4 regions of the Thermosinus thermophiluss DSM 23256 genome follow, and region 1 is predicted to be linked to each of the others. Evidence: riboswitches for the same ligand, from Rfam matches in the RefSeq annotation. Region 1 holds a riboswitch; each other region holds the start of a gene.

Region 1 (8,080 bases):
CGGCGGAGGCAGAAAAATGAGTGTTACTAAAAAAATAACCGGCCTTGTGTTTCTCCTCCTGGCCGTAACTGTAGGGGTAATGATATGGCTGACTGACTGGCAGATGACCACGCATTTCCGGGCTTACGTCACGGCCGTGGGCGCCGCCGGCCACGGGCACATGATGGGCATGTACGGCGTACACGAGCTGGCTTATCTGTCGTCGGTCCACCGGGGACTTGCCTGGGTAGGCGCCGGTATGCTCATTGTCGGATTGGCTGCCAGTTACGTTCTCGCCAGGGGAATTTCGGAACCGCTCAGGCGGCTCAGTCTCGCCGTGGCGGAAATCAAAGAGGGAAAATACGGCCAAAAAGTGGAGATCACCACCGGCGGCGAATTGGCAAGTCTGGCCGAGGCTTTCAACAGCATGAGCGACCGGCTGGCCATTAACGAAAAACTGCGCAAACGTCTGCTCGCCGACATCGCCCATGAACTACGAACCCCGATTACCATAATCCAAGGTAACCTGGAGGGAATGATTGACGGCATCATCGAACCGAATAAAGAACAACTTATATCGCTACACGAGGAAGCGCTTCACCTTAGCCGGCTGATTAAGGATCTGCGGGACCTCTCGCTGGCCAATGCCGGACACCTGCCGCTGGAAAAAACCAAAGTATCCCTCCTGCAATTAGCAGGCAGAAGCGTTGCCCTGCTTAACCCTATTGCCGAAGAAAAAGGGATTTTGCTCTCTTGTTCAGGCTCAGACGCCATCGTCGAAGCCGACCCTGGCCGGACGACGCAAATTTTCCAGAACTTATTGTCCAATGCGCTGCGCTACGCACGAGCCCGCGTAACGGTGACCGTAACGGAAGAAGACGAGTGGTCCGAAGTAACGGTAGCCGATGATGGCCCAGGCATACCGCCGGAACATGTTCCGCACATTTTTGATCAATTTTATCGGTGCGATGAAGCGCGTGACCGGCAAAGCGGCGGCTCCGGCATTGGCCTCGCAATCGTAAAAAGCCTGGTGGAAGCGCACGGCGGGACAGTGACCGTCCACAGCATTCCGGGCGAAGGCACTACTTTTACGGTGCGGTTTAAGACCTCCCCTGGCAATTGAAGATGCGATTCGCCTGGAGATTAACCGGGCGAGCAGAGCGAAAACAAAGCTCGCTCTGCTCGGGTTATACTTACCGCCTAAATTGCGTTCCATCGACAATTCGCCACAACTTTTTACCGTCAAAGACACGATTAGGTCGTTGCTCCGCGAGATAGACTCGGTCTTTTTAACCGAGCAGCGTAATTTATTGCTCCTCCTGCCATTTACCGGCGGGGAGGGAGTAAACGTCATACTGGAAAGACTGAAAAGCCGTCTGCCCATCCTAAACGAGGAAAGTATTTCAGCTGTCATTGCTACCTATCCCGACGACGGGGAAACGGTTCACGAGTTACTGACCGCATTAGAAAATAAACACAATGGCACGTCAAACCTTCGCCTTCCGGGTTGACCAACCCAATAAATCATAGACAAGTCAATACCCATAATAGCCTTCGATGATCTGGGACGCGCCGAAAACGGCAGCAACCACTGCCCAAGGCCCGGCAATTGTCTGGCTGGCAGCCAGCCCAAGCAAAAATCCCCCGACAACCATTCGGACGGCCCGGTCAGTATCTCCCAGGTTCTTTTGAAAATCGAGCCCCATAGCGTTTTCCCCCTTCTTTCTGCCTAAATTTCGGTTAGGTTCTAATCCTATTTTGCCCATGCGGCCAATTCTTCTTCCAGGCGGTCCACCATCCTACACCGTTGTTCTGGTTTGGCTATTCGTTCGAATAGCTCGTCCAGCTTGGCGCGGTCAAGCAGAAACGGCTAATTCGTAAACAAGAGGCCGGGAGAAAAATCTCCCGACCTCTTATTTTATACACAAGTCCTCGCCATTAAGTATTTTTTTCATGTTCTTCATCGGACACATTTTACCGCACATAGTACAAGTATCCTCGTGTTCCGGTTTGGATGATTCCCGGTAGCGGCGGGCCTTTTCCGGATCAATCGCCAGTTCGATCATGCGCGGGAAATCCACATTCGCCCGGGCTTCACTCATCGCGTTGTCCCAATCACGCGCTCCAGGAATACCTTTCGCAATATCGGCGGCGTGAGCGGCAATCTTCGCCGCGATTATTCCTTCTTTCATGTCATCAAGATCAGGTAAGCGCAGATGCTCAGCCGGCGTTACATAACAGAGAAAGTCAGCGCCGTGAGCCGCGGCAATCGCCCCGCCGATGGCGCTTGTAATATGGTCATAGCCCGGCGCGATATCGGTAACGATTGGGCCCAGGACATAAAACGGGGCGCCGTGGCACAGCCGTTTCTGCAGCATCATGTTACCTGGTATTTCATTGATGGGCATGTGGCCTGGTCCTTCGATCATTACCTGGACGTTTTTCTCCCAGGCTCGTTTGGTTAACTCACCCAGGACAATTAATTCTTCGACCTGCGCAGCGTCGGTAGCGTCGTGAATCGACCCGGGGCGGCACGCATCCCCCAGACTGAGCGTAATATCGTACTTAACGCAGATATCGAGCAGCCGGTCATAATATTCATAGAAAGGATTCTCTTGATTGTTCAGTTCCATCCAGGCAAAAAGCAGCGAGCCGCCCCGGGAAACAATATTTGTCAGCCGTTTATTCCGTTTAACCCTTTCCGCCGTGGCCCGGTTGATCCCGCAGTGGATGGTCATAAAATCGACGCCGTCTTCCGCATGGGTCTCTACGACCTTAAAAAATTCATCCACCGTTATGTCCTTGAGGTCCTTTTCCAACAGCCCCACCGCATCATACATCGGAACGGTGCCAATCATCGCCGGTGACATCTCAACCAACTTCCGCCGAAATTCCCGGGTCTTGCCGTAGCAACTTAAGTCCATGATGGCTTCAGCCTTTAACTCGATTGCCTTCCTTGCTTTTTCCAGTTCCAGTTCAATATTGCAGCAATCTTTGGAAACGCCCAAATTTACGTTGATTTTGGTCCGGAGCCCTGCGCCAATGCCTTCAGGATCTAACTTGCGGTGATTTTTGTTCGCGGGAATTACCACTTGCCCGCTGGCGACCAGTTCTCGCAGCCGGTTTGGATCCATCTTCTCTTTGGCGGCGACGATTTTCATCTGTTCGGTTATTATCCCTTTTCGCGCCGCATCCATTTGGGTACTGTAAGTCACGTCAATCCCAACCTTCCTTGTTAATCTAAAATGTAAAAAGAAAAAGCAAGCGCAGAAAAGCTTGCTTCGTATTGTTCGCTGAAAGCTTCCCTACGGTGGTGCTAACCACATCAGGTTCCAAGGGTCAGACATGCCGTCTTCTCAGCCAACAGGCCCCCCTAGCTCTCTGTCTATTCACCTATTTACATTGTATTCCAGATTAGGAGTAATGTAAAGTATCACTATTTTAATTCTTTGCCCCAGGCTTTTCCGAAGGTACCAAGGATGACCGGGGCCGTAAATATAGGTGCTGAGCCCCTCCCGCTCAAAGTCCCGCCAGGGCACATAAATAATTCCGCCTTCATATCGTGTAAGAGTTGAGAGTAAGTTATAATATTTAGAGTAAGTTATAATATTTTCGGTAAGATTTCATCACGGAGGTGCCAACCGTTTTGATACAATTTTTCAATACCGAGCGGGGAGTCTATATTTTATTGACGCTGACGGCCATACTCTGGGGAGGTAACGCAGTAGCAGCCAAATATACGGTTGGCGAGTTGTCACCGGTTACGACCGCATTTTTACGCTTCGCCGCGGTCAGCGTCATCTTGATTCTTCTGGCGTTTTATATTGAAGGCAGAAAATGCCTCCCCCGGCGGGAACAGCTGCCTGGCATCATTGCCCTGGGGATAACCGGGATAGCCCTGTTTAATTTTTTAATTTATAGCGGCGTCAAACTATCGACGGCTACCAACATGAGCCTGCTAAATGCGGTAGGCCCGGTGACTACGGCCTGTCTGGCGGCGCTCCTGCTAAACGAACGCTTAACCTTCCGCCAGTTGGCAGGGGTAGCCATATCTTTTTTCGGGGTTATTGTCGTAGTCGCCAACGGCAGCCTGGCCGTGTTGACCGGGCTAAGCTTTAACATTGGCGATATTATGCTGGCGCTGGCGCAGGTAAGCTGGGCCGTTTACTCCGTCATCGGCCGCAAGGTAATGCGCACCATGTCGGCGCTGGCGGCAACCGCCTGGGCAAGCGCAGTTGGCGCGCTCATCCTATTTGCAATTGCGCGCATGGAAGGCTTTAACGGCGCTATTGCCCTGAGTTTCTTCGGCTGGGTCAGTATGGCATATATGGTGCTGGGGAGCGGCTGTTTAGCCTTCTTTTGGTGGAATCACGGGGTATCGGTTCTCGGTCCCCATCGGGCAGCGATATTTATGAATATCGTGCCGGTAGCGGGGACGATCTTGGCCGTCCTGTTGGTAAATGAAGCGGTTTCCTGGCAGCAAATTGCCGGCGCTATGTTAATTATCAGCGGGGTTTATCTCACGACCCAAAACTCCGGTTAACGGAGGAAAAAATAGCCAAAGAGCGAACTATACATTTAAAAACGCAACTAAGCGAAAGGGGTTTTACTATGGCTACCGTACAAACGAAATATCTGGGCGGGCTACGCACCGAGTCGGTGCATCTCCAGTCCGGGAGCAAACTAATTACCGACGCCCCCACCGATAATCATGGCAAGGGAGAAGCATTTTCGCCTACTGACCTTCTGGCTACGGCTTATGGGGCCTGCGTGTTAACCATCATTGGCATTGCCGCGCAAACTCACGGCTTTAACATCGATGGCGCGGAGGTGCATACAACGAAAGTAATGGGAACCGATCCCCGCCGGATAGTCGAATTGATTACCGAAATTATTCTGCCCCATAATAATTACAGTGCCAAAGAACGAAAGATCATCGAGCTTGCGGCTAAGGAATGCCCGGTATACAACAGCCTCCACCCTGACATGAAGAAAACGGTGACATTCAAGTACCTTGGCTAACAATACCATTCGGAAAGTAAAAACGACCCAGCCGGATAAAATTTTTTAAAAAAGAGAGCGATTAATCACAAGCTCGCCAATTTCACGCTTCCGCCTAAGAAATCATGGCCTATGCTTGCCAGGTGTCAAGACTCGCGCCGCTCTTTCGAAGATAGGCTTTAAGAGCCTTTTGTGCCTTGAACGCCTGCGGGAGGTTATAAAAATGGTAAAAAAACAACAGTTTTGTCCGGTGGCGTTTTTGAAATACCTTATTGATAAATTAAGTACGGATGAATTATCGATAAATGATAAATTGGATCCCGTTAAGGATGTATCAGAAGGTCTGAAAAAAGTACTGGAAGAATATAAGCAGGCAAAAGAGTTTGACCTCAGGGAAGTTGGAGATTATCTGTATGACGGGATATATGTCGCCGATGGTGATGGGAAAACGCTCTATGTAAATAAAGCTTATGTCGAGATGACAGGCATAAACCCAGAAGAAGTAATAAACAAATATGTTACCGATTGCGAAAAAGAAGGATTATACAAAAATGCAGTAACACCCTTAGTGATCAAATATCGGAAACAGGTTAATTCTGTAGGTGAAAGTTTAAGAAATGGCAAAAAAATGCTGATTACAGGTACTCCAATTTTTGATGAAGACGGCCAAGTAAAAAAAGTAGTTGTCATTGACAGAGATATTACTAATTTATTAGCTATGAAGGCCGAATTAGAAGCAACACAAGAAAAAATCAAGGCAGTAGAGGAAGACAAACATAAAAAGAAACAGGAAATTGAACATCTCCGCAAGTTGCATCTGAATAAAAACTTTATCGGCCAGAGCCCTGAGGCCCAGCAGATAATAAAAATGGTGCATCAGGTCGCCACACTTGACGTTACAGTGTTGATTACAGGAGAGACGGGTACGGGGAAAGAAGTAGTTACCAATGAAATTTACCTTAACAGCGCCAGAAAGAATGAGCCATTTATCAAGGTTAACTGCGCAGCCATTCCCGCTAATCTGCTTGAAGCTGAGCTCTTTGGCTATGAAAAAGGCGCTTTTACGGGAGCAGCAAATACCGGCAGGATCGGCGTATTTGAACTAGCTAACAAAGGAACTTTACTGTTGGACGAGATCGGTGAGATGCCGCTAGAACTTCAACCAAAACTACTCAGAGTCCTCCAAAACAAAGAAATTACCCGCATTGGAGGAAAGAAGCCGATAAAACTTGACGTCCGAATAATTGCAGCAACCAATCGTGATTTAAAAGAATTGGTCAGACAGGGGCGGTTCAGGGGAGACCTGTATTATCGGCTCAACATTTTTCCTATCCATATTCCTCCGTTAAGAGTCAGGACAACGGATATAGAATTGCTAACACAATATTTCCTTAGCATTTACAATGGACGCTATGCAAAATATATTGAAATTGAACAGCCCGCAATAGAATTGTTAAAGCAATATCCCTGGCCGGGAAACGTGAGGGAACTCCAAAATATTATAGAAAGGTTGGTCATAATTTCTGAACCTAGAGCAGTCATCAAGGCTGACCTGATTGGTAACCTGTTGAATCTTGATCATTATCATACAGAATTCCCAAACAAGGAGTCTAGCTTGCGGGAAATTGTCCGCAATGCAGAAAAAAATGCCATAAAAAAAGCCCTGGCTATTGGTGGCAGTACAAGAAAGGCAGCTCAAATTTTAAAGATTGATCAATCGACAATTGTAAAAAAAGTCAAAAAATTGGGGATAACTCTGTCTGATGAAAAATGTCATCAAACTTGATGATGCTTTTCATCAATAATATTATTAATTTAAATGTCTGAAATGTCAGTAACTTAAACCGGTGTGTGATGAAAAATTTCATCACACACCGGTTTTATTTATGTACTATCTGGCGCGGTTTGGGGCTTAAACATATTGGCACGTTATTTGCAATATTATAGCGCAACGAAACCCAAATAATTAAACAATGAGGTGAGAGAAATGGAAAAAGTGATTATCACTGTAGCGCCGACTGGAGCATGGCCGACCAAGGAGCACAATCCTAATATTCCGCTTACGCCGCAGGAAATTGCCGATGATGTTTATGAATGCTGGAAAGCCGGAGCAGCGATCGCCCACCTACACATGCGGGATGATCAGGGCAAAGGGACTATGGACAAGGAGAAGTTTAAAGAAACCGTCAGGCTTATAAGGAGTAAGTGTGATATTGTACTTAATCTCACAACATCAGGCGATTTAAACGCTACAGATGAGGACAGGATGGCCCATTTGATTGAACTCAAACCCGAAATGGCTTCATATGACGCGGGCTCAATGAACTGGATGCATACCAGTGTGTTCCTTAACACGCCGCAGTTTTTGGAAAAGCTGGGCAAAACAATGCTTGAAAACGGCATAAAACCAGAGATAGAAATATTTGATGCCGGGATGATTTACAACTCATTATACTATGTTAAAAAAGGCGTGCTTGCTTCACCGCTACACTACCAGTTTGTCCTGGGGGCCGCGGGAGGCGTTGCCGCAACCGTAGAAAACCTTGTGTACCTGAAAAATTTGATACCGCGAGATGCTACCTGGTCAGCATTTGGCATTGGGGCGGGGCACATTCCAATCTTATATGCTACAATCGCGCTCGGAGGCCACGTTAGAGTCGGCATGGAAGATAACGTGTATTATGCCAAAAACCGATTAGCTACTTCTAACTCTGAATTCGTAGCCCGCGCAGTCAGGTTAATCAGGGAAGCGAATAAAGAAGTTGCCAGCCCGGACGAAGCCAGGCAGATATTGGGCCTGAAAACACACTAACACACTAAAAAGAAAGGCAGGAACGAATATGATCACAAAAATCGGAGTTTTAGGCGCCGGGACAATGGGGCATGGTATCGCTGAAGCATTTGCCATGTATGGTTATGATGTCAATTTATACGACATCGATGCCGCCAGGTTGAAAAATGCGTTGGCAGAAATTAGGGATGAACTGGAACTTTTGGCGGAAGAAAACTATATTCCTTTAGACTCAATCCCTAAAATTATTGACAAAATCAAGTTGCATACCGACCTGCAACAGGCAGTGACTGACCGCGACTATGTTAT
Region 2 (8,080 bases), on a different contig from region 1:
AATTTCCGGGCCACCCGCCAGGCCGAGAGGAGCCGACACCGTAGGACCGCAAATCCCCAAGCGGCTGAGCCCGAATTTGATAACGGCGGCATTGGCGCCAAATCCTCCCATAAGCGGAATAAGCGAGGCGATTTTTTGCAGGCGGAGCGCTTCTGCCAAATCGCCGTTGGCAAAGGCTTTATAAACATCGGCGCACAGTTTCGGTACCAGACTGCAACCGGCATAAATACCGCCCTTGGCACCGTGCAGATAGGCGGCTAATCCGAGCGCCGGATTGCCAGACATGACGGCAAAATCGCTACCGGCAGTCACCTCGAGATAGCGCTGCATGCCGACAAAGTCACCAGCGCTGTCTTTAACGCCAATAATATTCGGGTGGCTGGCAAGTTTGGCCAATGTATCAGGAGCAATGGAGATTTTCGTCATTTGCGGGAAATTATAAACCACTACCGGCAATTCAGAAGCATCGGCCACCAAGCTGTAATGCCGGTACACTCCTGCCTGATCCAACGGATAATAGTAAGGAAGCGCAACCAATACCGCGTCCGCCTTTGTCCGTGCTGCGGCGCGAACTTGGGTGATAGTCTTCTGCGTGCTCGTATCGCCGCAGCCAATCAAAACAGGAACCTGTCCCCGCACTTCGTCAAGAGTGACTTCAATAGCTTCCTGCCGCATCGTTTCCGTCATGGCCGGAAACTCACCTGTCGAACCGAGAACCACCACGCCGTGAACACCGGCATCCAAACAATAGCGGACTACTCTGCGCATGCCTTCTTTATCAACTGTTTCATCGGGATTGAGCGCCGTTACCATCGCCGGATAAACGCCTTTTAACTCCACTGTATCGCCTCCTAAAAAAAAATTGCTATGAAATTTAGTACGCCCCTTGGCCAGAATATTCCTGCTTTATCATAAAATTTCCGCCTTTGGTGACATAACCGCCCCGGATAATAAAAGCATGGAACGTAAAAGAAAAGAGCAGGCACCGCATCCTGCTCTAAATACCCCATTAGCTGCAACAACTTCGCTGGGGAGGCAACCCTTTAAGCACTAACTTCTTGGCAAACAAAAACCCTTCTAAGTCAATTTCCAGATCCCCTGAACCTTCCATGCCAACGAAGGAGTTATGGATATAGAGTTCAATATCACGGACATTTTTGCATACAAACTCTTCGGCTTCGTGAGCTTGTGGTTTTCCCAATCGCACGGACGGGTAAGTCGTAACCCTGGGACCCCCTCAGCCAAAGCTCATTTTCTGTTCCATTTTAACAGTAACTACGCCATCTTGTTCTTTAATAAAACTCAGCGCTTTATCGCTTACTTTCCAAGACATTGCTACACCCCTTTCTCCCCCTCCCCAAAAGGGGGGGGCTAAAATTATTCTACTATGGCTTCAAAAACCAGTCAAGATCATTAGGACATATGACTTCGGGCCGGACAAGCCCCGGATTAAGGGAATGCACGGCGCCAAGTGCCGTATGCGCGTTTCTAATATTGACTTGCTCTGCTCTTATAATAATCTACTCACTCCATGCTATAATAGTATAAAACTCTGCTGGCAAGGAGTGGTATTGTTGCTTCGCGCGCTAACCATGGGCTGGGCGGTAATCTACGCCGACCGTACCTGTATGTACCCATTGCTCTCTGTTATGGCCGCCAGTATGTCCCTATCTTCCACACAGGTAGGAGGCCTAACCAGCGCTTATTTTTTTCTTTATGTTTTAATGCAAATCCCCGCCGGCATCATCGGCGACCGCCTCGGCCTTAAAACAGTACTCATTGTCATGTACGGCGTGGCCGGTCTTGGGTTGCTTGGCCTCGGTCTCTGGGGCGTAAACTATTCCCTTTTACTGCTGTTCGCAGCCCTTCACGGACTGGGGGCCGGCGCCTATTACCCCGCCGCCTATGGCACCACCCTGCAGGTTGTTCCCCCCGAACGCCGCGGCTATAGCTCGGCAATTATCGGCATGGGCATGGCTCTGGGATTGCTGGCCGGTTTAGCCGTCAGCGGACCAGTCTATGAAGCCCTCGGTGATTTTCACGCTCCTTTTGTCCTCATGAGCATCCCCACCTTTTTAATGCTGCCCTATTTCTCTAAGTCGCTTCCTAATATCAAAGGTGATCGGACACCGACCTGGCAAGACTACAAGGCCATTCTCCGGGATAAGCAGCTCTGGCTCATCAACGCCGCGACCTTTGCGGCTCTCTATGGCTTTTGGGTTGCCATAACATGGGGACCCACCTATTTAAAAGTTGAAAAAGGGTTCAGTCTTGGCCAGGCTGGTTTTTATACCGGGTTAATGGCGGTAACGGCTGTTCCGGCAGCCCTGTTATGGGGAAAACTTTCTGACCGCTTGGGGCGCAAGCCGGTAGCGCTGGCCGTGCTCCCTGCAGCCGCCCTGAGCCTTTACCTGCTGGCCCATGTGGACAGCAAGCCGGGGATTATAGCTACACTGCTCCTGCTAGGTCTTTTTACCAACTCGGCCTTTACCCCCATCACCGTTGCCTGGACAGGTGATATCGTTAGCACCCGTTATCCGGGCCGCATGGGAGCGGCCGTGGGTATTTTCAATTCTACCATCATGTGCGCCGCCATTGTCGCTCCTATTGTTTCCGGCTATCTGCGTGATGCCACCGGTTCGCTGGCTGCGGCCATCATTGCCGGCAGCGCCGTGATGCTGGCCGGTACGCTACTTCTATGCCGACTGACCGAATGCAAAACACCGGCCCGGAACTCGCCACCCGGAAATATGACAAACCAGCAGGATTAGCCCCTAAGCCTCACACTCTGTACTTTTAAAACCTTCAGACGTCAATGCGCATATTTACCTCTGTAAACATAAATAAACAATAGAAATATACTGCAGAAACCAGCGTCATCGACGCCGATTTCCCAAATTACATATCACATTGGGCACAGATCTACCAGGATGATCAACGGCCTTTATGCCTTCATCCGCAGCAGGGTTTGGGCGTTTTCTTGCAATATACCCATTTGTCTATATACCCCCCTGTTACCAGATAAAGCAGACCGGTAGCAAACATTACGGGGATGGTCGCCCCAAATACCAGGTCAAGTTTAAGGAACCAATAGTATAATGCGACGCCTATAGCCCAAACGGCCAGCGCTCCCCAGTTGGCCAGCAATTGGGGGTTAATACTCCGCTTTTTGCGAATGAAATAGTCAGTGAGCAGAATGGCATAGAGCGGGGCGAAAACCGAACCGATGGCCAGTAAGAAGACTTCGTATTGTTCCATATCGGCTACCAGCGCCAGCAGAGTGCCGACTACCGTTATTACAAGCGCCACGAGTTTTTCGTTAAGACCGGGCCGGAGGTTGGTAAAACTGACCCCGGCCGAATAAGCGTCCATAAAAGTAGTGGTAACGGTCGAGAGGACAATAATTCCCAGAGCCGCAAACCCCAGGTTGGCGGCCAGCATTATGTCGGTCGGATCGGCTTTACCGGTACTGATGGCGGCGGCAAGGCCGATAGTATACATCCAGCAGCTTCCCAGGAAATACCCCAGCCAGCTTCCCCATGCGGCGTTTTTTGCCTGCTGGGCAAAGCGAGTATAGTCGGCAATGAGGGGCAACCAGGACAGCGGCATGACAACACTCAGTTCCACCGCTTCACTAAACGGCATTCCGCCTGCCGGGACCTTTGTTAAAATGCTTATATCTTTGAATACCATGGCGCTTAGCATAATCGTCAGGCCAAACAGCAGCAATACCGCAGCCATGTTGACCTTTTTCCAGCCGCCCTCCCTACCAAGGGCAATCCACAGAAAAATAAGACCGCCTATGATTATGCACCATAGCGCGAAATAATCAAACTGCCAGAGCATTTTCGTAATTTCGTTGGCCGATTTGGCAGCGGAAATGATCATAATGGCTGTCCAACCTATCAGTTGTAGAACGTTCAATACGGAAAAGAGAGTTGTTCCGTACGCTCCGAAGGAAATGCGGGTCGACTCGATAGCAGGGATGCGTTCCCGTGTGCCGATGATACCTCCCATCACTAGCAACGTGGTACCGATAAAATGCCCCAGTATGATGGCTGCAATCCCGGCAGTGAAGCCCAGCGGAACGAGAAGACCGCCGGCAAGAATCTCGGCCACCGAAACGGCGGCGCCAAACCATAGAAACAGGAAATGCTTGAACTGCAATGTATTATTGTCGTTCATCATAATTACACCTACTTTCCCTCTTCTTTATCTTGTCGTAACAACAATATAACGGGGGCTATTACTCCTCCTGTTCGGAAGAGACTTGAGCAAAATGAGCATGTAGCAACAACCAAAAAAGCGCCCCCGTAAGGATGCGCTGCAAGAAAAACGTAAATCCTGGAGCTTTCCCTACGCTGGCATTACCCAGATCAGGTTATAGGGTCATAGATTTAACGGATCTATATCTCAGCCGGCCTTTCCGGCCCCCCTAGCACAACATATATTTTTCTCTTGTCTTTAATCGCCCATACCCAATCCGCTGGCTGGCCGTCACCCCATTTATCGCGCGATTTTTTTAGGGGGGAATATTGCCGCCATTATTCCCGACATCAGACGGTTCAAAACCTTCCCCGCAAGCACTAGGATGGTCGACCCCAGCGCTACCGGATACAGCGGGTAGAAAATGCTTTGACCGGTCACCACCGCGATGAGAGCGGTAGCCGCCGCCGGCGGATGCAGGGTCCTGCTATAAAGCATGGCGACAATGGCCCCGCTCACGCTAAAAGCTGCCGCATACCAGGTCGAGCCAAATATAATGTGCATGATAACCCCAACCACAGCCGCAATGATGTGACCGGCAATTACGCTGCGGGGTTGGGCGAACGGTGCTGCAGGCACGCAGAATATCAGACACGCTGAGGCGCCAAAAGATGCCACCAGAACCGGCGCGTTACATTCCATGGCTAGATAAGTGACTACGCCCATGCCTAGACTGGCACCAAAAAATATGACCAGTCCTTCGGCGGGCGCCGGCAACGGTGCACTGCTCTTACCTAGCCATTTATTTTTTATATAGCGGCAGCAATAATCTAAACCAGCCCCAATGTCCACTTCCTACCCCTTTCCCCGCTCATCACGGTTTAATCGCATCTTTTACTTCCTGGCAACACCTAATAAGTGCCTGACGGAACGCGTCCCGCATGGCATCACCGTCGCGCCGGGGCTGAAAAGCGATCTCCCGACTTGCTTTAGTGCAACTCAACTGCCACCGTTCCCGCAGAAAAGCCGGTCCTGTCCAGTCATGATCCAATACCTCTACTATCGGCGAACGTGAACCGGTAGCCTCCACCAGCATTGCTACGATCTCTGACCATGTAAGAAACAGGCTGCCGATATTATAAACCCCGTCACTGATAGCGGTGTTCTGCCCGGCCAGCAGAATAGCCGCCGCCAAATCTTCCATGGTAACAAAACAGCCGCCGGCCCCTTTCACAATCTGAATCATGTCATTATTTACCGCAGCGCGTACCATGTTACGCAGATGCTTACCACCGATAGTCTCGCCGAAAGCCCACCAAAAACGCAGGATGGTAATTGGCAGCCCTCTTTCGGTGTTATATACATGACAAAGTTGCTCGGCAGCATATTTGGCAAGGGCATATAAGGGGTTGCGTGCCTGTTGCACCAGGCACGGGTGTTCCTCCGTTACCGGTTCCGTCCGGGGACTGCCGTACACCGCCGCCGTACTGGCATAAACGAAGCGTTGAATCCGAGCGGAAGCGGCCACTTCTAAGAGGTTGATGTGTCCGCCGAGATCGCTGCGGAAAAGCGCAGCCGCATTGTCAGCAAAGCTCCAGGCCAGATTCACCACGAAATCGCTGCCGGGTACGACGCTCCGCAAAAGCTCTATATCTTCCAAGTCGCCCTTAATAATAGTAAGCCCTGCCCGTCCCGCCGCCATTTGGGGATTGGCCGAACGGTCATAAACCAGCACTTCGTGTCCTGACCGCAGATAATATTCGGTCAGATGTCGCCCGATTTCACCTGCGCCACCAACCAACAAAAGCCGCATATTGCCCCTCCTGCCAAAACTGTAAATTCAGGGGATCCGTATGCGAGTAGGCAATACGGATCCCCATTGCTTTATTTCTTGGTAACTAACGGTATCACACAGGCAATACAAAATAGGACTAGCGACAAGGTAATGAAGAAACCATTTTTTTGCACACCGCCGAAGTATGCGAACGGAAAAGCCAGCCAGAACAACCAAAAAGCGGTGTTCATCAGCGGCGTACGGTATTTTTTACCCCAAGGCACAGGCTTAGAGCCACTGCCAGATGTCGGATTTGCTGTCATACCCCTTTCCTCCTTTCAGCCTATGGCAGGTTCCTGAAGAACACGTAAGCAAACAGCCAGGCGTTGATACCAACAAGCAGCGCTACCAGCGCACAGTATGGGATGGTCCGGTACATAACCTCGTTCTCCCGTCCGTCGAGCCCTACCGTAGCGGTACCGATAAGCACTTTCGACGGGGCAATGGAACAGCCCACCGATCCCCCCACCGACTGGACGGCGGCCATAATCACCGTACTGATGCCCAGCACTTTGGCAGTCTCTACCTGCAAAGCACCGAACATTACGTTAGAGTTGGTATTGCTGCCTGTCAAAAAAGCCCCCAGGACACCAATAAAAGGCGAAAAGATGGGGAACAATACGCCGGTAGCCTTGGCCATACCTTGCGCCAGCAAGTTGGTCATGCCGGTGTCGTTCATGATCAGCGCCATCATGACCATGGTAATAATGCCGATACTGGTCGGCACGCACTGGGAAAAGGTGCTTTTCAGCGCGTCAATGGCCGCGCCCGGTTTCCATTTTCCCGCAGACCGAAACACCAAGTAGCCGATGATGGCAGCCGCTATCAGCAAGGGTGCCGGATGCGTCAATATATTGATCCGCGAATACATTTTTTCCGCTTTTACCGCGAAGCCGAACGCCGTCTGGACAGCCGGATAGTCTAACCCCCAAGTATATGGCGCAAATACCTTGGCGATGTCCTTAATCTGCGACAGGATGGACAGCAGAATAAGGATATAATATGGCGAAAAGGCAAGATGAAAACCCATCGTCCGTGGTACGTTCTGCCGAGCCAGTTCCTCTGTCGTTAAGTCGCTACGGTAAAAACCGGTCCGGGCCATAGCGGCAATCGTACCGCAACCGAACAAGGCCGGTATCAGCGTGGCCAGCTGCGCCGCGCCGATGGCGTTCATCAGCCAACACATAAAAGACATAACCGCGCTGGTAACGATTATGGCCGGCGCGCCGCGTTTTACCGCGGGTAAGCCGCCGTAGATATGAGCCACTGCAAAACCCGTGGCGATAATTGGTACAATAAACAGCACGGCCATCCAAGGGCCGATGATTTCGCCCGGAATCTTAGTAACCAGTTGAATCGTATAATAGGACGACCCCATCGAGCCAAACGAAATTGACCAAGAGTGGCCTACCAGGCAGGCTGCCGCCGCGACCGCCGGCGGGAAGCCCATGACCACCATGATGGGGGCGACCACCGCCACCGGTACGCCGAAGCCGGCGATGCCCTGCATGAAGGATGAGAAACACCAAGCCATAAGCAGGCACTGCAGCAGCCTGTCTTCAGTGACCTTGGTCATGGTATCCCCGATTACCTTCACCGCACCGATCTTTTCCACCATGTTATAGAGGAAAACGGCGCCCCAGATGATTAACAACACATAAAGTGATAAACTTAAACCTTTGCTATTAGCAAGCGCGAGTAACCGAGCATCTGCTCCGAAAGCAAAGATACCGATAACAACCGCTACGAACCAGGATATCGCCCCTGATTTGGGCGCACCCCATTTGAAAAGCAATATTGTCGATAACAGCACAAAGATGGGCAGGAAAGCTAGCAGCCAATTGGCAAAGGTTAAAACTACACCTTTATCCATAAATTGGTCTCCTCCCATACAGCTTGCTTATTGTAACCGCTTAAACATGAGGAAGCCCCTGGTTCCTTTTGTTCACGCTTCAAGGAACCAGGAGCTATCAGGCTGTTATTACTGAACAGGCGGCAACGTCACTTCAGCGCCAAGGAACTGGGCTTTGGCATTAACCC
Region 3 (8,080 bases), on a different contig from region 1:
TCGATTGCTGCGGAAATGCAAGACCCGTTACTAAAAAGGCTGGTCGAGAAGATTGGTTATGACGAAGGATTGCCAGTGGTGGTTGATCCCGGGATAATGGATCCGGCGGCGTTTATTAAAGAGGTAATTGAGGTAAGACTGCCCAACCCATATATACCTGATACGCCGCAGCGAATTGCAACAGATACGTCGCAAAAGGTAGGGATAAGGTTTGGTGAAACCATCAAGGCTTATATGCGAAGGCCGGATCTGGAACCGCAAAATCTTACCTATATTCCGCTGGTTATCGCCGGCTGGTGCAGGTATCTGCTGGGCCTAGACGATCAGGGCCAAGAAATGGGTTTAAGCCCAGATCCTTTGCTGGATACCCTGAAAGCTGCCGTTACCGGCATCAGGTTAGGCGATGCGGCATCGGTAGGCGATAACTTAAAGCCGATACTTTCCAATGCGGAACTGTTTGGCGTAAATCTTTATGAAATTGGCTTGGGAGAAAAAATCGAAGGCTACTTTAACGAAATGATCGCCGGACCTGGTGCTGTAAGAAGCACATTGCAAAAATATTTATAAAAGCTAGAATACATTAACCATGTAACGCAATGCATTTCCGATAAGTCCGCTTTAAGCCCGCCAAAGCAAGCCGAGTAAGCCTTGGTGGGCTTGTTTTTTTAGCGTTAAAACCGGAGGAATATTATGGTTATATGTCGAATATGACAGGCAACCAGTGAAAAGAGGTGGACTCATTGTTCAAAGATCGCAGCTTAAAATTTAAATTAGTTGTATTGTTTCTTTTGTTTGCACTAGTTCCTGTCAGTATAGGCGGGATTGTCAGCACCTATTTAAATGCCGTTTCGGCGAAAGAAGATGTTTCGCAGGCCAACCTGAACACGGCTCGGCAAATCGCCGCGCAAATTGAACGGCTGCTCGACGACTCCCGCGGTCTGGTTGAAACACTGGCGGCTACGCCTACCGCCCAGTCGATGGACGTAAACGCCATCCGGCAGATGATCTTGGCGGCCAAGGAAAAAAACCCCCAGTTTGAGCTTATTTTTGTTATGAATACCAAAGGGATGCAGGTCGTCAAGACAAGCGGCAACCTGCTGGACCGTAGCGAAAAGACATATTTTAAGGAAGCCATGAAAGGCTATACTTATTTTACGGAAACCTATATTTCGGCAGGTACAAACGCGCCTACCGTGACCATAGCCACGCCGATCAAAGACCAATACGGGGCGATCGTAGGAGTCTTGGCCGCCGACATCAGTCTCAAGGCGATTTGGGATATTACCGATAATACCCGTGTAGGCGATACGGGCTATATTGATATAGTGGATAACAAGGGCGTGGTAATCGCGCACCCGGATAAGGAACGGGTAAAGAAGATGGAAAGTTTCACCGGGCATGAATATGTTACGGATGCGATTTCCGGTCAGCTGGGCGCGGTTGAAGCCGTCTCCACTCGTGGCGACAAGGCGCTCACCGTTTTCGCGCCGGTAGGAAAATACAAATGGGGCGTCATTATCTATGAGCCGATTAAGGAAGTGTTCGGTGCCCTGATCAAGACGACCCTTATTATGACGGTTGTTATCCTGGCCACGGTTGCTGCCGCAGTCGGGCTGGCGTTCAGGATTTCGCGGGGCATTGTCAGTCCTTTGCGCGAACTGATTGATGCCGCCGGTAGGGTAGCGGAAGGCAATTTAACCCAGAATATCGCGGTTAACGGTGTGCGCGAGGTCAATGAGCTGGCGGCGGAGTTCAGCGCCATGACGGCTGCGCTGCGTCAGATCATCGCCAAAACACTGGCTACCGCCCAGTCGGTTGCGGCCGCTTCCCAGGAATTAGCGGCATCGGCCGGCGAAGTGGGCAAAGCGTCGGAAGAAGTAGCGTCAACCATTCAGCATGTTGCCAACGGGGCTACCAACCAGGTTAAACTCGCCGATAAATCAGCCCAGGTTATCGCGCAGATGGTCAGCTCCATCGTCGATACTACTCAAGCGGCAAATGCTGTCGCCGCTGCTTCCAAGCAAAGCGAGCGGGCGGCCGAACACGGTGCAAGTCAGGTTAAGCTGGCTATTGACAAAATGAATGAAATTCAACGGGACGTTAACAGCACGGCGCAGACCATTCATTCTCTCGGTGAGCGGTCACGGCAAATCGGTCAAATTGTCGACGTTATAACAGGTATTGCCGGCCAGACCAATCTCCTGGCTTTGAACGCCGCGATTGAGGCGGCCCGGGCCGGCGAACAGGGGCGCGGATTTGCGGTAGTGGCCGATGAGGTGCGCAAGCTGGCCGAGCAGTCCGAAGCGGCAGCCAAGGAAATTGCCGCCATTATTGGCGACATTCAGCGCCAGACCGATGAAGCGGTTAAGGCGATGGATACAGGCAGCCAGGAAGTTGCCAACGGTGTGCAAGTTGTTGCCGCCTCCGGCAAGGCTTTTGAGGAAATCTATCAGGCGATCAAGAACATGCATCAGGAAGTCGAACAAATTGTGGCCCTGGCGGATAGACAGCAGCAGAGCAGCGGCGAGGTGGAGCAGGCGATCCACACTATCGCCGATGCTGCCCGCGCCAATGCCGCCAGTGCTGAACAAGTAGCCGCCGCCAGCGAGGAACAAAACGCCGCCGTCGAAGAGATAGCCGCATCTACGGCCAGTTTGGCCAAAATGGCGGCGGAACTCCAGGAAGTTGTCGCGAAATTTAAAGTGTAAAAAAAGCACAGGCGGAGGACGTTACTCCGCCTGTGCTTTTTTACAAATTTGGGCTTGTTCAATGGCATGGGCAAAATCGGCCGGGAGCGGCGCGTGGACTGTAAGCTCGCGTTGGTCTTGTAGGTGCCTGAAGCTGACGAAAGACGCATGCAAAGCCTGTCTGCCGATCCATGGTGAGCGCACGCCATACATGCCGTCGCCAATAACCGGGTAGCCGATATGGGCTAAATGAACCCGGATCTGGTGGGTGCGGCCGGTGTCCAGTGTCAGTTCAAGCAGGGTGGCTTCAGGGAAGCTCCTGACCGTTTGGTAATGGGTTATTGCCGGGTCGCCATGCGCGGTTACCGCCCGCCGGTTAGCAAAATGCGGGTGGGGACCGATGGGAGCATCAATCGTCCCGGCCGGGGGCGAAACGCTTCCTTTAACTAACGCCCAATAGGTGCGTTTTAGCGTCCGCGCGGCTAGTTGCTGTTCCAGGAGGAATTGGCTGCGGGCATCTTTGGCAAAAATTATACAGCCTGATGTTTCCCGGTCGAGCCGGTGTACGGCGCGAATCGTACAGATAATTCCCCGCTGCTCGAGATGATATGCCAAATAGTTGGCCAGCGTGCCGCTTGTTGTGTGGCCGGTAGGATGCACCAGCTGGTATGCCGGCTTATTTATGACCAACAGGTAGTCGTCTTCGTAAAGTATTTCGACCGGTCCTTGCTCCGGCTGAACCCCGTAGGCATTATCCCCGTCCACAATGACCCGCAAAGTGTCATCCGGTTTTACTTTCTTCTGCAGGTAAACCGTTTTACCGTTGAGGAGGATGCCCTTGCGGCGGGTTAGTTTCTGGATTTGCCGCCCCGAGTACTGTAAGACCTGTTTTAAATAATTCTCAACCGTTAAGCCCGCATGTTCCTTGCTTACTTTGTAGGTATTGAATGATTTTGTTTTCAACCCTTTTCCCTCCTCCAATACCTGGCAAGCGACCGTTTCCTGCAGTCTGCGGGAAACGGTCGCTTGGTGGTTAATCAGGTATTTTTACGAGAAAACGCAAGGTAGGGCCGGTTTTTTGGGGCGGTTCCACCATTTCATAGCCGGCTTTCACTAATTCTTCCGGAACGGAAGTAAAACTTTGCGGGCAGTCGGCGAGGATTTCCACGACTGTTCCTTTTTCCAGTTTGCTAAGTGTTTCCAACGAAAACACTACGGGATAAGGTCAGGCCTCGCCGCGTAAGTCCAGTAAATATCTTTTATCTGGCATCTGGTGACCTCCTTAAAAGTATTCCTTTTTTTGATGTTTGATACCAATCAGCCCAGATATACAGGATGAGGAGCATTGCCAGCGTTAAGCCGATCGCTCCGGCCAATCCGAACTGCTTGGCCAAATCAATCCGTGGAAAAGGTGATACTAACCAAGGATATACGATTGGATCCCAGGCAAGGGTAAGAAGCGTAGCGCCGATAATATTGCCCAGGCCTACGAACCAGAAGTGGATTTGCCCTTCCATTGCCCGATACATCCAACCGGTCTCACAACCGCCGGCAATAACGATGCCGATGCCAAACAAGAGGCCGCCGAGAAGCGCACCCGGCCCGGCCCACCAGATAACGTTTGGCGGCATGCCTTTGCTTAAAAATACGGCGGTAATCAGGGTTTGCACGGCAATTGCCCAGACGAGAGCGTGAGCCGTGTTCGACCGTCCGGTCAGCCAAAGGTCACGGAAGGCGGAAGTAAAGCAGACCTGTCCTTTCTGAATAAGAAAGCCGAACCAAAACCCAAAAATGGTTGCCAACAGCAGCTTTGGCGGATAGGCGCCGGTGGCCTGGTTAACAAGGTAAAGGATAAATAAAGCAAAGCCCACAAAGCCGATATACGGCTGCAGGCGGTAGTATGCCTCGTTTTCTTGGGGCTCACCTACATTTTTTACCGCTACCAGCTTAGGTTTTCCTGCCAGCCAGGGATGCATGCTAATTTTCAGGCCGAAATATGTTCCTATGATCGTGCCCAGGGTGAAAAGCCAGGTATGAAAGGAAAACTGGGGAATCCCGGTAAATAAGGCGGCTAAGTTGCAGCCCATGGCCATTCTGGTACCGAACCCGGCAATAATACCGCCGATAAGCGCCTGAATGACGCGCTTGCCGGTAGGAATTCTGAATTTGAAATTCTGCCCGAAAAGGGCGCTGATAAAAGCGCCGGCAAACATGCCGAACACCAAAACGCCATCGACCCGGGTCAGCGGCGTGCCGGTGAAGTTGATCAGCTTCAGGTAGCTGTAAGCAGTAGTATTAACACCAATTAGCTGAAGAATGTGTCCACCCCACCGGGTAAATTCGCCGGTTACCGCCCAGGCAATGCCGATGACGCCGAAATACAGCGCGCTTAAAACACCGAGCGCGATAATCGTGTATTTTTGATTCCAAAAACTGGTGATAATATTGGTATAATAGCGACTTAGCAGCGAGTTCATCCAACGGCCCCTTCCCAATAATATATTAAATCTATGACACTCATAAATTTTATTACAGTTTGCTGAGGTCGTCAATCCGCAAAAATACCACTTGTCAATCTCTGGTATTCGTGCTACGATGAAGACAAAACCGAATATGGTTGGAGCTAGGGGAGCCGGGAGGCCGGCTGAGATACAGAACCGTTAATTTCTGTGACCCTTTAACCTGAACTGGGTAATGCCAGCGTAGGGAAGCTTAAGCGATTGTTTCAAGGTCAGGAAAGCGCATCCTTACGGGGGAGGCGCTTATTTTATTATGGGCGAGGTGGGCTAACCATGAAAAAAGCATTGACGATTGCCGGTTCGGATTCATCCGGCGGCGCCGGTATCCAGGCCGATTTAAAGGCTTTTGCCGCCAACGGTGTTTTTGGCATGAGCGTTATTACGGCCGTTACGGCGCAAAATACCCAGGGTGTTTTTGCGGTTCAGGATATTGACCCGGCAGTTATCGCCAAACAGATCGAAGCTGTCTTTGAAGACATTGCAGTCGATGCGGTTAAAATTGGCATGGTTTCCCAGATTGAAACCATCGAGACGATTGCGGCCGGGCTCAAAAAGTACCAGGCCCGTAACGTTGTCGTCGATCCGGTGATGGTATCGAAAAGCGGGTATCATTTGCTCAACCCGGCGGCTGAGAGCAAACTGACCGCTTTGCTGCTGCCGCTGGCGACGGTAGTGACGCCCAATATTCCGGAAGCGGAAGTTATTACCGGCATGAAAATTACCAGTTTGAAGGATATGGAAGAAGCCGCTAAAATGATCCACCGCTTTGGCCCGCAAAATGTCTTGCTGAAAGGCGGCCACCGGGCTGACGATGCCACCGATATTTTGTTTGACGGCAATACTTTTCGCTATTTTTCATCGCCTCGTATCGCCACCGCGAATACTCATGGCACCGGCTGCACGCTGTCGGCGGCCATTGCGGCCAACTTGGCCAGGGGGTATGCGGTGTATGACGCCGTAGCGCTGGCCAAGGAATATATCACTACTGCCATCGCGCACGCGCTGGCCATTGGCAAAGGCGTCGGTCCGACGCATCATTTTTATGATTTATATAAAAAAGCAGGGGTGTTTATTGATGAGTAACGGGCAAACCGACCTACTGGCCAAAATTGCCGCCATCCTTACCCAGGTAAAGCAAAAGCGACCGTTAGTTCACCATATTACCAACTATGTGACGGTTAATGATTGCGCCAATATCACGCTCGCGCTCGGCGCCTCGCCGGTTATGGCGAGCGATATCGCGGAAGTGGAGGAAATGGTTTCTCATGCCGCAGCGCTGGTGCTCAATATCGGCACATTGAGCTCCCGGGCGGTGGCGGCGATGGTTGCCGCCGGTAAAAAGGCTAATAGCTTAGGGGTTCCGGTTATTTTCGATCCAGTGGGCGTAGGTGCCACCGCCATGCGGACCGCAGCGGCCGAACAAATAATCCGCGAGGTACGGCTGGCCGTCATCCGGGGTAATATGTCCGAGATTAAAGTATTGGCCGGTCTGAATACGGGTATAAAAGGGGTAGACTCGATAGCGGACGAACAGGGCGGCGTGCAAGCAGCCCAAAATCTTGCCCGGCAGCTGGGGTGCACGGTGGCCATTACCGGTAAGACGGACATTGTGGTGCGCGGCGACGATCTCTGTCTGATCAACAACGGACATCCGCTGCTGACAGCGGTAACCGGTACGGGGTGTATGGCGACGTCCCTGATCGGGTGCTGCTGCGGCGCGACCGACGACTATTTTGCCGGGGCGGCGGCCGGTATTGCCGTTATGGGGATCGCGGGGGAACTGGCGCAGCGGTTCCTAAAACCCGAAGACGGGATCGGCACTTTCCGGATGCGCCTTTTTGATGCGGTGTTCAAGATGACGCCGGCCATCATCCATGAGTATGGCCGGATTGAATACTACGGCAGGGAGCGATAAGCGTGAGGCTGAAAAAACTGACGTTTACGGCCTTATTTATGGCTATTGGGGTTTTGTCCGCCCACCTGGTGTATATTCCGGTTGGTGCGGCCAAATGTTTTCCTGTCCAGCATGCCATCAACGTCTTATTAGCGGTGCTGCTGGGGACCCGCTATTCGGTCAGTGCCGCTTTCGGGATTTCGCTTTTGCGCAATATTCTTGGCACCGGTTCGCTCCTCGCCTTTCCCGGCAGCATGATTGGCGCGGCCCTGGCCGGAATTGTGTACCACCGGACAGGGCATATCCTCGGTGCGGTGGTGGGCGAAGTTATCGGCACCGGCATCATCGGCGCCCTGGTGGCGTTCCCGGTGGCCAAATATCTTATTGGTTCTAAGGTTGGCGCGTTCTTCTTTGTTATTCCCTTTTTCGTCAGCACTGCTGGCGGTAGTATTATTGCTTATCTGTTGTACCATACGCCGGTGGTTAAATTTTTTCGGGAAAAGCTTGGGCAAGGTGCTGCCTAATTAAAGATTTATAGATTTATCCGGCCAACTTGCCGATTGCGCATAATGCCGATTACATAACAGTCCCCGTCAGCCGTAAGGCCGACGGGGACTGTTTTTGGTCGGAGTAATATTTGGGCCGATTTATTTGGCAACCGGTGTTACGGACAGGTATAATGATGGGTAAGCGTGGTAGTATGGTTTATATTAATAATAACAGGTGGTGTTTTACATGGTCCCAAGCGGTTTGCTGCGCTGGTGGGGATGGCTGAAGGTGTTCAAGAATAATGCCCTAATCCTATATTTCGCCTGGAAGCATCCCCGTACCCCCATCGTTGTAAAAGTAATGCTGCTTGCTTTAATTGCTTATATCATTAGCCCGGTAGACATATTGCCCGATTATCTCCCCCTCTTTGGGTTTGCCGATGACGCCGTATTAGCGCCGGCGGCAATGTTCTACCTGATAAACCTTTTGCC
Region 4 (8,080 bases), on a different contig from region 1:
GAGCGCGGCTTCATAAGGATCGTTCGGCAGTGCGGCCAGGCCGGCCAGGACGATCAGCGCCACCATCGGCGTCCATTCCCAAATGTCGACGAGCGCCAGGGACGGAATAACCGCCGTCGGCGATGCCAACCACTTGGAGGGCGGCAGGCCAAGCAGCTTAAGGGCATAGTTGCCAAGGCCGATGGTCGGCTCATAAAAGAGCGTCCAGGCTAAGCCGATGGCTACCGGCGTTGCCACCATGGGCAAAAGTAGTAGGGTTTTGACCAAATTTTTTCCGACAAACTCGCGGTTAAGAATCAGCGCGATGGCTACACCCAGGACGGTTTCCACGCCAACGGCCAGAGCGGTGAAGTAGACCGTCAGCTTAATCGCATTAAAAAAGCGGGGGTCTTTAAGCATTTCCGCATAGTTTTTCAGACCAACGAAATTGCCTTGCCCGCCTTGCGCCATCGAGAGGTCGGTAAGACTGATCCAGATGGTGTAAACAACCGGGAAGGCCATCATTAATACAATAAAAATGAGTGCTGGCAGCGGAAAAAGCCAACGGATATTGCGTTCAATAAAGTCGTTCAAACCGAAGTCCTCCTAACGGGGCAAGCCATTTATTTTACAGCGTAGGTGCGGCCCTCGGGCCGCACCTACGGAAAGGGTACCGCGCTTATTTATTTTCGCCGGCTTTTTGCAGCAGGGCATCGACTTTCGCCGCTGCCTCCTTGGCTGCGGCGGCAATGTCGCCGGCACCGCCGGTCTCGATGGCTTTGACAATGACGTCGCCGATCGCGTCGCGGGCTTCGCCGACAGCCGTCATCAGCGGGCGGTCATACGGTACGGCGACAGGCGAGGTTTTCTTGGCGATGTCGGCCAGGCCGGGATGGAGCTTGGCAAGTACTTCCTGATCATTCCAGATGGAAGCACGGGAAGTTGTGTTGCCGGCCAGTTGGGCCTTCTTCATGACTTCAGGGCTGGACAGCCACTTAACAAATTCCCAGGCCGCGTCCTTGTTCTTGGACTGGGCGGAAATAGCAACGGCCCATGGTACTACGTTGTAAGGCTTAAAGCCAGCCGGGCCGGCCGGGAAGGGCGCCAGGCCAACTTTATCGGCAACTTTGGACTTGTTGGGGTCTAACAGGCCGGACAGCAGCGTGCTGGCATCGGTCCACATGGCCACCTTGCCGCTGGCAAACAGGGCTTGGGCCTGGGGCCAGGACATATTGGTCACGCCGGGCGGGCCATAGTCATGGAGAATGCGGCCATAGTACTGCAGGGCCTTAACGGCTTCCGGCGAATCGATGACCGCCTTGCCGTTTTTGATAAAGTCGCCGCCATATTCGTACAGGTAGCTGGAGAACTGGGTAACGGCGGCGCCACGCTGACCGCGGGACACGATGCCGTACATTTCGGCCGATGGGTTATGCAGCTTCTTGGCGGCCGCTTCGAGTTCCTCGAGAGTGGTCGGCGGTTTCAGGCCAGCCTGCTCAAAGAGGTCTTTGCGGTAGAAGAGCATTTCCCACTCGGTAACAAGCGGGATGGCATTAATATTATTGTTGAACGTCACGGCGTCAACGGTGGATTTGGGGAAGTCGCCCCAATTCCAGCTAGCCGGCGTCTTATTGGCATCGTTTATGTAGCTGTTAAGGGGTTGATACCAGTTATTCTTGCTAAACAGGCGGCCCTCTTGGAGCGGACGGGTCATGAAGACGTCCACCGTCGATGAGCCGGAAGTCAGCTCAACCGTAAGCTTCTGGGTAAGCTGGTCTTCAAAGTAGCTTTCCATATTGACCTTGATGCCGGTCTGCTTCTCAAACTCGGGAATTAGCGATTTAATAGCCTCGGGATACGGATGGTTGGACGCGAGGAAGCGGATCGTCACACCGGCGAACTTTTGTCCGCCCTGCCCTTGTTTGGGCTGGTTGCCGCCACCGCAGCCGGCCGCCGTCACCAAAAAGACCAGAACCAGCGCCAGCAGCAGCCATTTGTTACGGAACCGTTTCAATGTTAACCCCTCCTTAGTATTAATTATTTAAAAGACTTAATTAAGTTAACCTACACCTCCAATTTTTAAGATATAGAGTACCGTTATGGGTTATTCGCGTTATTCTATTATTTTCCTTCAGCCTGTCAGCGTAAAATTTGGCTGCAAATATGTTACTTTTTACACTTGGGGGGCAGGCTTGACTTATTTAAAAAATTGACTTATTTAGGATAACACGCCACTTTCCCACAAAAAATAGGCATAAAACCTTACGGTCTCATGCCTATTCTTTCCGCGCGTGCTGCGCAACTATTTGCTTTCAAGCCATTCCGTGTGGAAAACGCCGGGCCTGTCGGTGCGCTCATAAGTGTGGGCGCCGAAATAGTCACGCTGGGCTTGGATGAGGTTGGCCGGCAGCACGGCGCGGCGATAGCTGTCATAGTAGTCGAGGGAGGCGCTGAAGGCCGGCGTGGGGATGCCCAGCTCCTTGCAGGTTTTGACCACCAGCCGCCAGTTGGCCTGCGCTTTGTCGAGAACCGACCGGAAAAAGGGATCGATGAGCAGATTGGGAAGCTGCGGGTCGCGCTGGTACGCCTCCTTGATCCGGTCCAGGAACCGGGCCCGGATAATGCATCCGCCCCGCCATAACAGGGCCACTTCGCCAAAATCCAAATCCCACTGATATTCGGCGCTGGCCGCCTTGAGAAGGGCAAAACCCTGGGCATAGGAACAGATTTTGGAGGCGTACAGCGCGTCATGAATGGCCTGGATAAATTCGTACCGGTCGCCGGTATAACGGCCGTCCGGCCCGGTAAGAACCTTGGCGGCCGCCACCCGCTCGTCTTTATACGCTGACATGCAGCGAGCAAAAACGGCCTCGGTGATAGTCGGGGTGGGTACACCGAGATCGAGGGCGCTCTGTGACGTCCATTTACCGGTTCCCTTCTGCCCGGCCTTATCGAGAATGACTTCCACCAGCGGCAGGCCGGTAGCATCGTCATATTTTGTGAAAATATCACGGGTAATTTCAATCAGGTAGGAATCAAGGTCACCCTCGTTCCACTTGGCAAAAACACGGTGCAGCTCGTCGGCCGACAGGCCGAGGGCGTTCTTCATAATATAATAGGCCTCGCTGATAAGCTGCATATCGCCATATTCGATGCCGTTGTGCACCATCTTGACATAGTGACCGGCGCCGTCAGGGCCGACATACGCACAACATGGCCCGTCGGCCACCTGGGCCGCGATGCGGGTAAAGATCGGGGCTACTTCCTGGTACGCGTCCCGGTCGCCGCCCGGCATCAGGCTGGGCCCTTTCAGCGCCCCTTCTTCGCCGCCGGATACCCCCATGCCGATAAAGCGGATGCCCTTGACGGCTAGTTCGCGCCAGCGGCGCCGCGTATCTTCAAAGTAGGAGTTGCCGCCGTCAATGATAATATCGCCCGGCTCTAGATAAGGCAGCAGTTCACCGATCATATCATCCACCGGCTTGCCGGCTTTGACCATGAGCATGACTTTCCGCGGGCGCTTGAGCATGGCGACCAGCTCGGCCACCGAATGGGCGCCGCCAATGGCGAGGCCTTTGCCGCGACCGGCCACAAAATCGTCCACTTTGCTGACCGTCCGGTTATACACAGCTACGGCAAAGCCTTTGCCAGCCATATTAAGGACCAGATTTTCCCCCATAACGGCCAAGCCGATAAGGCCAATATCATACTGTTTTTCCATTAATTACCCTCCAGCGCAAAATTCTCCACGGCTCACAAATTCGCTTAATGGCTAGTATTTCCCTTTTGCAGAAAAGAAAAATAAGACGTTCGCGGTTCTCTCCCCCTGTCCCCTGTCCCCTTTCCCCTCTCCACTTTCCACTCGTCCACTTTCCGATTTTCAATTTGTTTTGACAATTCGCCGTTTTAGGTATAAAATGGTAGCAGGAATTAATTGGCAGCAGCTGCAATAAAATGAATAGTGTAACGAGGGAGCTCATGTTATGGGCTGAGAGTGGGCTAGCGAGCACCAGACCTCTTGACCTGATCGGGGTAATGCCCGCGTAGGAAGGTATTTTAAGCGCACCTAACCTAACCGGGTGCGCTTTTTATATTTAGAATAAGGGGGGAAACGGTTTGAAAGTCCTGATAAACGGCAACCCGGTCGAATTACCGGAAGGCATGACGCTGGCCGGGCTGGTGGCCCGCAAGGCGCTAAATCCGGCAACTATTATTACCGAACTTAATTTGGCCATTATCCCCAGAGACCGCTGGCCAGCAACCGTATTAAAAGAAAATGACCGCTTGGAAATCGTCACCTTTGTAGGGGGAGGCTAAACCAATGGCAGATGTATTGAAAATTGGCGACAAAGAACTTACCAGCCGCCTCTTTTTAGGCACCGGTAAGTTCGCGTCCAACAAATTGATCCCCGAAGCCGTCGCGGCTTCAGGAGCGCAAGTGGTGACCGTGGCGCTAAGGCGCGTCGACCCAGACAGCCGCGACGAGAACATTATCAACTATATTCCGCAGAACTGCATTTTAATGCCCAACACTTCCGGCGCCAGAACCGCCGAGGAAGCCGTGCGGATTGCCCGCCTGGCAAGAGCCGCCGGCTGCGGCAACTGGGTCAAGATTGAAGTAATATCCGATAACCGTTATTTACTACCTGATAACTACGAGACAATTAAGGCAACCGAAATTTTAGCGGCCGAAGGCTTTGTCGTACTGCCCTATATGAGCCCTGACTTAATTGTGGCAAAAAGGCTGGCCGCAGCCGGGGCGGCGGCCGTAATGCCGCTGGGGGCGCCGATCGGCAGCAACCGTGGGTTAAAGACAAAAGAGTTGATCCGGATTTTAATCGAAGAAATACCTTTGCCGATCATTGTCGACGCCGGCATCGGCCGGCCGTCGGAAGCAGCCGAGGCAATGGAGATAGGCGCGGCGGCGGTCTTGGTGAATACCGCTATTGCAACCGCGGCCGACCCGGTAGCCATGGCGAAGGCTTTTGGTCTGGCTGTCGCCGCCGGACGCACCGCCTATTTGGCCGGCCCGGGCGCTGTCCAGCAGTATGCCAGCGCCTCGTCGCCTTTGACCGGCTTCCTCCGCGAATAACCTATGAAACGAGGTCGGTAAAATGGGCACTTTTTACGACGTTATTAAAGACTATCGAAGCTTCGACTTTGCGGCCTATTTTTCGCAAGTTACCGCTAGTGACGTGCGGCACATCCTGAGGCAAGACCGGCTCAACGCGTTCGATTTTTTGGCCTTGCTGTCACCGCCGGCAGAGCCCTATTTAGAAGAAATGGCCCAAAAGGCTCACCGCTTAACCGTTCAGCATTTCGGCCGGACAATGCTTCTTTATACGCCTTTGTATTTGGCTAACTATTGCGTTAACCAGTGCGTTTATTGCGGCTTCCGGCTGAACAATAAACTGGAGCGGAAAAAACTCACTTTGACGGAAGTTGAACGGGAAGCCCAGCTTATTGCCGCTACCGGCTTAAAACATATTCTCATTCTTACAGGCGAATCCCGGCAGCATTCACCGGTTTCCTACATTAAAGACTGTGTTAACATACTGAAAAAATACTTTACTTCCATCAGCATTGAAATCTACCCGCTGACCCAGGAAGAATACGCCGAATTAATCGGCGCCGGTGTGGACGGCCTGACGATTTACCAGGAAGTGTACAACGAAGAGGTTTATGCCGAAATGCACCCCGCCGGCCCAAAACGCAATTACCGGTTTCGGCTGGAAGCGCCGGAGCGGGCCTGCCAGGCGGGGCTGCGGACGGTAAACATCGGCGCTTTGCTCGGCCTTAACGACTGGCGGCAAGAAGCATTCTTCACCGGCCTGCATGCCGATTACCTGCAGCGCCGGTTTCCCGACGTAGAAGTAAGCATTTCGCCGCCCCGGATGCGGCCGCACTTTGGCGGCTTTGCGCCCCCGGTTATGGTGAGCGACCAGAATCTGGTACAGTATGTTTTGGCCTTCCGGTTATTTATGCCGCGCAGCGGGATTACCCTGTCAACCAGAGAGAATGGGCGCTTGCGGGACGCGATGGTAAGGCTGGGCGTGACCAAAATGTCCGCCGGCTCCTGCACGGCGGTCGGCGGCCGCTCCGACCATGAGGCCGTCGGGCAATTCCAAATTTCCGATGAACGCACGGTGGCGGAAGTGGCAGCAATGCTGTATGCCCAGGGTTATCAGCCAATATATAAAGATTGGCAGGCGCTGTAACGCTGCGTCTGCCGGAACAGGAGCAAGAGCGGCATGAATACTTTTGAGCAAGGATTACTGCGTTATTTTACGGCCAATATGCTGGCCAAAATCCAGTCTGTCAAAATCGGTATTGCCGGCGCCGGCGGCCTGGGGTCAAACTGCGCTCAACTGCTGGTGCGGTCTGGTTTTAAGAAGTTCAAAATTGTCGATTTTGACTGTATTGACTACAGCAACCTCAACCGGCAGTTTTATTTTCTCCACCAGGTTGCCAAGCCGAAGGCGCCAATGCTACGGGAAAACTTGCGCCAGATTAACCCTGATGTCGAAATAGATATCGTCCAGACAAAAATAGATGAAAATAATATTAACGGACTGTTCGGGGACTGCGACGTTGTCGTCGAGGCCGTCGACCGGGCGGAATTCAAGAAAATGATTGTCGAGCATTATATCGCGTCCGGGAAACTCTTGGTCGCCGCATCCGGGCTGGCCGGCTGGGGCGATAGCGACCGCATTCGCGTCCACAAAATTAAAGATAATTTTTACTTAGTAGGCGATCTGACAACCGCGAGCGGGCCTGACTGCCCGCCGGTGGCACCTTGTGTAAATATTGCCGCGGCCAAACAAGCCGACGTAATTCTTAACTGGGTTTTAGGACCAATAAAAAAAGGGGGCAACTAGTGTGGATAGACAAACGGCCTTAGCCATTTTGCACCGCGCCGACATCTACGGCATAACTTCGGAAGAGCACTCGCTGGGACGCAGCAATGTCGAGGTAGCCCAGCTCATGATCGCGGCCGGCATTAAGGTAATTCAGTACCGGGAAAAAGACAAGAAGGCGCGCCTTATGTATGAGGAGTGCTGTAAAATTCGCGAGCTCACCCGCGCCGCCGGCGTACTGTTTATTGTTAACGATCACATTGATTTGGCTATGTTGGTCGAGGCTGACGGCGTGCATATCGGTCAAGACGACCTGCCGCCGGCCAAGGTTCGCGAGCTGGTGGGCAAAGAGATGCTTATCGGCCTGTCAACCCACAACCCGGCCGAGGCCCAGGCCGCCGAAAAAGCGGGTGTTGTTGATTATATCGGGGTCGGCCCCATCTATGCGACTCAAACCAAAAAGGATGTCAGTGCTCCGGTTGGGCTGGAATACCTTTCTTATGTCGCCCAAAACATTTCCCTGCCCTTTGTGGCCATCGGCGGGATTAAGGAGCATAATCTCGCCGAAGTCATCCGCCATGGCGGCCGCACCGTCGCCTTAGTAACGGAAATTGTCGGCGCGGTGGATATCAAGGCAAAAGTCCAGGCCCTGCGCGCGAAATTTACATGATTTACCATTGACGAAACAGCACGCAGTCTGCTATAATTTAAAGCTGTCTGGGGTTATAGCTCAGTTGGTTAGAGCGCTTCGTTGACATCGAAGAGGTCAGCGGTTCGAGTCCGTTTAACCCCACCAGCGTCGGGGCGTAGCTCAGTTTGGTAGAGCGCCATCTTGGGGTGGTGGAGGCCGCTGGTTCAAGTCCAGTCGCTCCGACCATAAACTTTCGGGGTGTAGCTCAGTTTGGTAGAGCGTTCGGTTCGGGACCGAAAGGTCGTAGGTTCAAATCCTGTCACCCCGACCATCCAAAATTTTAACGCCAACCATTGCGGTTGGCGTTTTGTTTAGGCTTTGCATGAAAAAGCGCACTGCGCCTATTAAAAACCACAAAGGACGCTAAGGACGCTAAGGGTATACCGGGCGCGACGCATGTCGCGCCAAAAAAGAAAAATTCTTCGCGTAACTTCGCGCGTGCCCTTTGCGGTAAAAGCTTATACTTTCTGACAATGAGGCATAAAGGCCGCCCGACGGGCGGCCTTTGTCATTTATAGCTTTTTATTTCAGCTGGCATTTGCCAGTTTGCTAA

What was found. Region 1 has a riboswitch for thiamine pyrophosphate ahead of thiC (phosphomethylpyrimidine synthase ThiC). Riboswitches for the same ligand answer to the same signal wherever they lie in the genome.
Region 2: linked by a shared signal. The riboswitch ahead of cytX (putative hydroxymethylpyrimidine transporter CytX) and the one ahead of thiC (phosphomethylpyrimidine synthase ThiC) in region 1 are both predicted to bind thiamine pyrophosphate.
Region 3: linked by a shared signal. The riboswitch ahead of thiD (bifunctional hydroxymethylpyrimidine kinase/phosphomethylpyrimidine kinase) and the one ahead of thiC (phosphomethylpyrimidine synthase ThiC) in region 1 are both predicted to bind thiamine pyrophosphate.
Region 4: linked by a shared signal. The riboswitch ahead of thiS (sulfur carrier protein ThiS) and the one ahead of thiC (phosphomethylpyrimidine synthase ThiC) in region 1 are both predicted to bind thiamine pyrophosphate.

The regions. Positions count from the first base shown of each region.
Region 1 is NZ_FNBU01000003.1:43,444-51,523, reverse strand. Features, by position in the region: gene BLQ99_RS02770 (response regulator transcription factor) at 1-20, shown strand, start outside; gene BLQ99_RS02765 (sensor histidine kinase) at 17-1,102, shown strand; gene BLQ99_RS02760 (YgaP family membrane protein) at 1,515-1,685, opposite strand; gene thiC (phosphomethylpyrimidine synthase ThiC) at 1,893-3,194, opposite strand; TPP riboswitch at 3,265-3,364, opposite strand; gene BLQ99_RS02750 (DMT family transporter) at 3,626-4,522, shown strand; gene BLQ99_RS02745 (OsmC family protein) at 4,591-5,001, shown strand; gene BLQ99_RS02740 (sigma-54 interaction domain-containing protein) at 5,204-6,766, shown strand; gene BLQ99_RS02735 (beta-keto acid cleavage family enzyme) at 6,968-7,792, shown strand; gene BLQ99_RS02730 (3-hydroxyacyl-CoA dehydrogenase family protein) at 7,821-8,080, shown strand, end outside.
Region 2 is NZ_FNBU01000012.1:54,490-62,569, forward strand. Features, by position in the region: gene BLQ99_RS08535 (dihydrodipicolinate synthase family protein) at 1-840, opposite strand, end outside; gene BLQ99_RS08545 (MFS transporter) at 1,575-2,771, shown strand; gene cytX (putative hydroxymethylpyrimidine transporter CytX) at 2,953-4,185, opposite strand; TPP riboswitch at 4,336-4,447, opposite strand; gene BLQ99_RS08555 (HPP family protein) at 4,507-5,058, opposite strand; gene BLQ99_RS08560 (NAD-dependent epimerase/dehydratase family protein) at 5,081-6,019, opposite strand; gene BLQ99_RS08565 (hypothetical protein) at 6,091-6,303, opposite strand; gene BLQ99_RS08570 (L-lactate permease) at 6,324-7,913, opposite strand; gene BLQ99_RS08575 (oxalate oxidoreductase subunit beta) at 8,022-8,080, opposite strand, start outside.
Region 3 is NZ_FNBU01000007.1:87,431-95,510, reverse strand. Features, by position in the region: gene BLQ99_RS06040 (mannitol dehydrogenase family protein) at 1-567, shown strand, start outside; gene BLQ99_RS06035 (methyl-accepting chemotaxis protein) at 741-2,708, shown strand; gene BLQ99_RS06030 (RluA family pseudouridine synthase) at 2,730-3,650, opposite strand; gene BLQ99_RS06025 (sulfurtransferase TusA family protein) at 3,721-3,900, opposite strand; gene yedE (selenium metabolism membrane protein YedE/FdhT) at 3,947-5,164, opposite strand; TPP riboswitch at 5,303-5,413, shown strand; gene thiD (bifunctional hydroxymethylpyrimidine kinase/phosphomethylpyrimidine kinase) at 5,480-6,289, shown strand; gene thiM (hydroxyethylthiazole kinase) at 6,282-7,121, shown strand; gene thiW (energy coupling factor transporter S component ThiW) at 7,124-7,624, shown strand; gene BLQ99_RS06000 (YkvA family protein) at 7,836-8,080, shown strand, end outside.
Region 4 is NZ_FNBU01000001.1:172,535-180,614, forward strand. Features, by position in the region: gene BLQ99_RS00860 (carbohydrate ABC transporter permease) at 1-573, opposite strand, end outside; gene BLQ99_RS00865 (ABC transporter substrate-binding protein) at 659-1,993, opposite strand; gene gnd (decarboxylating NADP(+)-dependent phosphogluconate dehydrogenase) at 2,282-3,700, opposite strand; TPP riboswitch at 3,938-4,046, shown strand; gene thiS (sulfur carrier protein ThiS) at 4,096-4,296, shown strand; gene BLQ99_RS00880 (thiazole synthase) at 4,301-5,071, shown strand; gene thiH (2-iminoacetate synthase ThiH) at 5,094-6,197, shown strand; gene thiF (sulfur carrier protein ThiS adenylyltransferase ThiF) at 6,231-6,857, shown strand; gene thiE (thiamine phosphate synthase) at 6,859-7,506, shown strand; tRNA gene BLQ99_RS00900 (tRNA-Val) at 7,556-7,632, shown strand; tRNA gene BLQ99_RS00905 (tRNA-Pro) at 7,637-7,713, shown strand; tRNA gene BLQ99_RS00910 (tRNA-Pro) at 7,722-7,798, shown strand; gene BLQ99_RS00915 (type III PLP-dependent enzyme) at 8,055-8,080, opposite strand, start outside.